DNA from 2 places in the Thermus neutrinimicus genome. Region 1 is predicted to be linked to the other one. Evidence: riboswitches for the same ligand, from Rfam matches in the RefSeq annotation. Region 1 holds a riboswitch; the other holds the start of a gene.
The links. Region 1 has a riboswitch for thiamine pyrophosphate ahead of thiE (thiamine phosphate synthase). Riboswitches for the same ligand answer to the same signal wherever they lie in the genome.
Positions count from the first base shown of each region.

Region 2: linked by a shared signal. The riboswitch ahead of L0C59_RS07240 (thiamine ABC transporter substrate-binding protein) and the one ahead of thiE (thiamine phosphate synthase) in region 1 are both predicted to bind thiamine pyrophosphate.

Region 1 covers NZ_JAKTNU010000017.1:26,418-29,811, forward strand. Annotated here, with positions in the region: gene L0C59_RS09435 (NAD(P)/FAD-dependent oxidoreductase) at 1-146, opposite strand, end outside; gene L0C59_RS09440 (thiazole synthase) at 143-928, opposite strand; gene thiS (sulfur carrier protein ThiS) at 929-1,123, opposite strand; gene thiE (thiamine phosphate synthase) at 1,110-1,730, opposite strand; TPP riboswitch at 1,820-1,929, opposite strand; gene L0C59_RS09455 (nitrite/sulfite reductase) at 2,056-3,394, shown strand, end outside.
Region 2 covers NZ_JAKTNU010000010.1:20,509-23,902, reverse strand. Annotated here, with positions in the region: gene L0C59_RS07255 (fuculose-1-phosphate aldolase) at 1-359, shown strand, start outside; gene L0C59_RS07250 (hypothetical protein) at 356-595, shown strand; gene L0C59_RS07245 (alpha/beta fold hydrolase) at 565-1,413, shown strand; TPP riboswitch at 1,452-1,547, shown strand; gene L0C59_RS07240 (thiamine ABC transporter substrate-binding protein) at 1,569-2,603, shown strand; gene L0C59_RS07235 (ABC transporter permease) at 2,664-3,394, shown strand, end outside.

The DNA.
Region 1 (3,394 bases):
GGGGCCAGCATCCCTGCGCTGGCCAGGGTGGCCGCCCCCTCCTTGCCGGCATCCAGCAGGAGGACGTTCAGGCCCCGCTTCCTCAGCTCGTAGGCAGCCAGGGCCCCGATGATCCCTGCCCCCACCACGATGGCGTCCGCCTTCACCGCTTTTGCCCTCCCAAAGGCACGCCCTCGGTGGGGCTCGAGGGGCTTGCCCCCTCCCTGGGGCGCATGGGCCCCGCCAGGTACGCCCTCCTTCCCGCCTCCACCGCCAAGCGGAAGGCCTCGGCCATGGCCACGGGGTCTTCCGCCTCGGCGATAGCGGTGTTCACCAAAACCGCTTCCAGGCCCATCTCCATCACCTCTGCCGCATGGGAGGGCAGGCCAAGCCCCGCATCCACCACCACCGGGGGCAGGGAAGCCTTTTCCCGGGCAAAGAGCTCCAAAAGGGCCCGGGTCTTAACCCCCCAGCCCGAACCGATGGGGGCCGCCAGGGGCATGACCGTGGCCGTGCCCAGCGCCGCCAGCCTTTTGGCCAGGACCAGGTCGGGCCCGATGTAGGGAAGAACCACAAAACCCTCTTCCAACAGCCTCTCCGCCGCCCTCAGGGTCTCCACGGGGTCGGGAAGGAGGTAGGTAGGGTCGGGGATCGCCTCCAGCTTCACCCACCGTTCCCCGGTGAGGACCCGGCCCAGGCGGGCAATCCTTAGGGCCTCCTCCGCGGTCTTGGCCCCGGCGGTGTTGGGCAGAAGCCTGACCCCCTCCAAGGCCTCCAAAAGCCCCACGTGCCCGGGCATCTTGGCCTCCACCCGGCGGATGGCCACGGTGACCACCTCCGCCCCTGAAGCCCTTACGGCCTCCCGCATCACCCCAAAGTCCTTGAACTTACCCGAACCCAGGATGAGGCGGCTTTTCAGCTCGGTATCCCCTACCTTCCAGGTGTCCATCTAGCCTCCTTGCATCAGAGCCACCACCTCCACCACATCCCCTTCCTCTAGGACGTGGTGGGGAAGCTCCCACACCGGATAGGCCTCCTCGTTGAGGAGGACCGCCACCCGGGATAGCTCCACGCCCAGTTCCTCCAAGACCTCCTTAAGCGTCTTCCCCTCCAAAGGCTTGGCCTCGCCGTTAAGCCACACCATAGAGCTTCTCCCGAAAGGCCTGGGCCGCCTTCTCGGGGTCCTCGGCGTCCAAAATGGCCCGCACCACCACGATGCGGCGCGCCCCAGCCTCCAAGACCTCCCCCAGGTTCTCCAGGGTGATGCCGCCGATGGCGTACCAGGGCTTCTCCCCCAAATTTTCCCTGGCCCATCGCACATAGGCCAAGCCCGCTGCCGGCCTACCCGGCTTGGTGGGGGTTTCCCACACCGGGCCTATGGAGAGGTAGTCCACGCCTTCCTCGAGGGCCTTTAGAGCCTGCTCGGCGGCGTGGGTGGAGCGGCCCACCATCCCCTGGAAGAAGCGCCGGGCCTCCCCGGGGGTGAGGTCCCCCTGGCCCAGGTGCACCCCGTCCGCCCCCAGAAGGGCCGCCAGATCAGGCCGGTCGTTGAGGAAGAAGGGAACCCCGTACCGCCGGGCCAGGGACAACATCCTCTCCCCCAGGTCCAGGGTGGGCCTGGCCTCCCAGTCCTTTGCCCGAAGTTGCAAAACCTCCACCCCCCCTGCCAAGGCCCTTTCCGTGCGGTCCAAGGTCACCTCCAGGGACCAGCCGGGCCTGGGGGTCACCACCAGATAGAGCCTTCCCAGCAAGCTTTCACCTCCCCGCCGCATGCGCCCTCCGGGTAAGGCCCGGGGTCCAGGGCCCACGCGGCCTGGGGAGAGATTCGGTTTGTAGGGGGATTCCTCCGCATAGGCTTCCCTCCGCCGGCATTACCCGGATCAGGTTCTAAGGGTTGCTGGGAGAAACCCAGCTCTCAGCCCCTCCATTGGGGCACCCCTAGCCTGTCCCTTCCACTATAGCATGCGGGGCTCTCGGAAACCCAGCCTGAGGAGAGGGGCATATACCCTTGACTTTCACACACTCAATGGTATATTATGCCGGACAACCCCCCGGGGAGGGGGAAAAGGAGGCAGGATGGCAGGACTCAGCACGGAGGTCGAGGCCGAAGTCCAGTATTTGGAGGCCATGATCGCCCGCCTCGAGGCGGGGGAGGAAGACCCCGAGGACTTCCGGCTCTATCGCCTGAAAAACGGTATCTACGGTATTCGGGGAAGGCCTGAACACCATATGGTGCGCATCAAACTCCCCGTAGGCCGGGTAAGCCCGGAAGCCCTAAGGGTTCTAGCAGAGGTGGCGGAGCGGTATACGGAAAACCGCCTGGCCCACGTAACTACCCGGCAAGCGGTGCAGCTTCACCACGTGCACCGAAGGAACGTACCCCACGTCCTCCGGGCCGTAAACGGGGTGGGCCTCACTACCCGGGAAGCCTGCGGCCACTCCATCCGGGCCATCACCTGCTGCCCGTACGCCGGGGTTTCCCCCGAGGAACCCTTTGACGTGACCCCTTACGCCGAGGCCACCTACCGCTACTTCCTCCGCCACCCCGTGGGGCAGAACCTGCCCCGCAAGTTCAAGATCGCCTTTGAGGGATGCGCCACCGACCACGCCCGCACCCCTATCCACGACATCGGAGCGGTGGCGGCGGTGGAAGGGGGCCAAAGGGGCTTTCGCCTCTACGTGGGCGGGGGCTTGGGGGCGGTTCCCATGAGCGCCGAACTTCTGGAACCCTTTACCCCGGAAGAGGACCTCCTGCCCACCCTCCTGGCCATCCTTCGCCTCTTTGACCGCCATGGCAACCGCAAGGTCCTGACCCAGGCCCGGCTTAAGTTCCTGGTGAGGAAGTGGGGCATCGCCGCCTTCCGGGAAGCGGTGCGGGAGGAAAGGCGGATCGTGAAGCTCACCGCCAGCGGGGAGGACCTCGAGGCCTGGAACCCCGCCGCCTGGAGCCAGGAGCCAGCTCCCCAACCACCCTCCCCCCCCAGGAAGCCCTTCTCCTTCACTCCGGGGTTTGACGAGTGGCGCCGCAACAACCTCTTCCGCCAGAAGCAGGCAGGTTTCTACACGGTAACCGTCCGCCTACCCCTGGGGGATATCACGCCCGAGGGCCTCAGGGCCCTGGCGAAGATCGCCGAAACCTATGCTGGGGAGGTAAGAAGCGCCATCAGCCAGAATTTCCTCCTCCGCTTCGTGCCGGAAGAGGCTTTGGGAGGGCTTTATGAGGCCCTTCTGGAAGCGGGCCTCGCCCATCCCCAGGCCCACACCATCCTGGACATCACCCGTTGCCCGGGGGCGGATACCTGCAACCTGGCCATCACCCACTCCCGGGGCCTGGCCCAGGCCCTGGAATCCCATCTCCTGGACCTTCCCTTAATCCAGGACCCGGGGGTGCGGCCCATCAGCCTTAAGATCTCCG
Region 2 (3,394 bases), on a different contig from region 1:
ACCGGGAGGTGTACCGGGCGACCCCGGCCCGGGCCATCGTCCATGCCCATCCCCGGGTGGCGGTGGCCCTCTCCCTGCATCTAGACAGGATCGTGCCCCAGGACCTCGAGGGCCAGTACTACCTGAAAGAGGTCCCGGTGCTTGCCCCCAGGACCACAAGCGCCACCCTCGAGGCCGCCCTGGCGGTGGCGGAGGGCCTCAAGGAGCACCGGGCCTGCCTTTTAAGGGGCCATGGGGCCTTTGCCATAGGGCTTAAGGAAAAGCCCGAGGAGGCCCTTCTGGAGGCCTATAGCCTCCTCACCACCCTGGAGGAGAGCGCGGAGATCCTCCTTTACCACCGCCTTTGGGGGAAGGGATGAGGGTGCTTTTCGTGGAGGGGAAGGAAAAGGAGGCCCTCTTGCGCTTGGCCCGGGAGCTTCCCCACCCCTTCTGGCTCCTCGAGGGGGAGGGGGTGTGGCTCCTCGAGGTCCTGGGCGCGGGGGAAGAGGCCTGGCAGAAGGCCCAGGCCCTGCCCGGGGTTAAGGTTTGGGCCTTTACCCTGCAGGATGGGGTAGTCTATAAGGGATGCGGGAAGAAATCGGCTACATCCCCGTAGGGGAAGCGGAGCTCTACGTGGAGGACGTGGGGGACGAACATGCCCCGGCCCTCCTGGTCCTCCACGGGGGGCCAGGGGGGAACGCCTACGCCTTAAGGGAGGGGCTTCAGGACTACCTGGAGAACTTCCGGGTCATCTACTTTGACCAGCGGGGTTCCGGGCGGAGCCTGGAGCTTCCCCAAGACCCCCGGCTCTTCACCCTAGATGCCTTGGTGGAGGATACCGTGGCCCTGGCCGAGGCCCTGGGGCTGGAACGGTTTCATCTTCTGGCCCATGGCTTCGGGGCCCTGGTGGCCTTGGAGGTCCTCCGCCGCTATCCGGAGGTCCCGGGGGCGGTGCTCCTTTCCCCGTGGGTGAGCTTCCCCTGGCTTTCCGAAAGGCTTGCGGAGGCCGCGGGGTTGGAGCCCTTGGCCGACCCCGAGGCGAACCTGAGGGCGGCCTTGGAGAGGGCGGAGCCCAAGCTCCTCTTTGACCGCCTCATGTTCCCCACCCCCCATGGCCGCCTGGAGTACGAGTGGGTGGCGGAGGGCTCGGGCATCCTGGGGCCGGATACCCCGGCCTTGGCCTTTTGGCAGAACGGTCTTTGGCGGCTGGACTACACTCCCTACCTCTCCCCAAGCCGCGGGCGGGTGGCTTTGGTGGTGGGGGAGATGGACGGGACCAGCTACCCCTACGCCGAGGAGGTGGCCGAGCGCCTTAGGGCCCCCATCCGGGTGATACCCGGGGCTGGGCACTATCCCTGGATCGACCAGCCGGAGGCATTTGGCGAGGCCTTCCGGGAGGTCCTCGAGGGCCTTTTGGCCCCTTGGAGGGTGTGAAGGATGCCTTTCCAGGGCCAGGAAGGGTGGTAAACTCAAGGCGTCACCGGGGGTGCCCCTCCCAGGGGGCTGAGAGATACCCTTGGAACCTGATCCGGGTAATGCCGGCGTAGGGAAGGTGACCAAGGCCCCTCCCGGTGACAAGGAGGGGTTTTATGCTAAGGATCGTTGCCCTACTGGTCCTTTTGGCCTTCGGCTTCGCCCAAGAGATCACCGTCCTCACCCACAATAGCTTTTCCTTGGATAAGGGGCTCATCGCCCGGTTTGAGCGGGAGACGGGCCTGAGGCTCCGCTTCCTGAAAGGGGGGGATGCCGGGGAGACCCTGAACCGGGCCATCCTCACCAAGGGAGCCCCCATCGCCGACGTGATCTATGGCTTTGACAACACCTTTCTCTCCCGGGCCCTGGAGGCGGACATCCTCTTGCCCTACCGCAGCCCCGAGATCCAGAACCTGAAGGCCACCCTTCTCCTGGACCCCACCTTCCGCGCCCTTCCCGTGGACTACGGTTGGGTGAGCCTGAACTACGACCGGGCCTACTTCAAGGACCGCCCCTTGCCCAAGGTTCCCGCCGACCTCACCCGGCCGGAGTACGCCAGGCTTCTGGTGGTGCAAAACCCCGCCACCAGCTCCCCGGGCCTGGCCTTCCTCATGGCCACGGTGGCCCGCTTCGGCGAGGACGGGTACCTGGACTTCTGGGCCAAGCTCAGGGATGGAGGGGTGCGGGTGGCCAAGGGGTGGAGCGAGGCCTACTACACCCACTTCACCCTTTACAAGGGGGACAGGCCCTTGGTGGTCTCCTACACCACCAGCCCCGCCGCCGAGGTCTACTACTCCGAGGGGAAGTACCAAGAGCCCCCCACGGGGAACCTCTTTCCCGAGTTGGCCTTCTTCCAGGTGGAGTTCGTGGGGATCCTAAAGGGGACCAGGAACCTCGAGGGGGCCAGGAAGGTGGTGGACTGGCTCCTTTCCAGGCCGGTTCAGGAGAACATCCCCACGGAGATGTGGATGTACCCAGCCCGCCGGGATGCCGGGCTCCCCGAGGTCTTCCGCTTCGCTCCGGAACCCCTGGGGAGCGTGCGTATGGACCCCAAGGCCATGGCCCAAAACCGGGAGCGCTGGCTCGAGGAGTGGACCAAGGTGGTCCTCCAGGGGCAGAGCCCGGAGGCGGTGCGCCGGGGCAGGCGGTAAGGCTCCCCGCGGGCGGGAAGGGGCCCTCTGTGGGGCGGATGGGGAGTTAGGCTTGAGGGGATGGCCTACGGAGGCCTTTTCGTCCTCCTCTTCCTGGGCCTAGCCCTTTTTTACCCCTTGGGGCGCATCCTGGCCCTGGGGGTGGGGGAGGGGTTTGCCCGGGCCCTGGCGAACCCCTACTACTGGGAGCGCTACCTCTGGAGCCTGGAATACGGGCTCCTTTCTGCCCTTCTAACCTTGGCTTTGGCCCTTCCCCTGGCCTTTCTCCTTCGCCGCCCCTTTCCCCTTAGGGAGGTTTTCCTGGCCCTTTCCACCTTGCCCTTCGTCCTGCCCACCCCGGTGGTGGCCCTGGGATTTCTGGCCCTTTTGGGGCCGAGGGGGGTCTTGGGGGTGGATCTTTACGGCACCAAGGCCCTCCTTTTCCTGGCCGCGGTGTTTTACAACCTGGGCCTTGCCCTAAGGATTCTCCTGCCGGTGGCCTTGAACCTGGAGGGCCCCTTGCAGGCGGCCAGGGTCCTGGGGGCCTCGAGCCTCAGGGCTTTTCTAAGGGTGGGGCTTCCCCTCCTCCTTCCCGCCTTGGGGGCAGCGGGGCTTTTGGTGTTCATCTATGCCTTTTCCGCCTTCGGGGTCCCTCTCCTCCTGGGGGGGCCCAGGTACGCCACCCTCGAGGTGGAGGTCTATACCCTCTTGGCCTACCGCCTGGCCTTCCCCGAGGCCAGCGCCCTCATGCTCCTGGAGATCCTCACCCTGGCCCTGGCGGTGGCCCTCTACCTGCGCCTTCGGCCCTACCC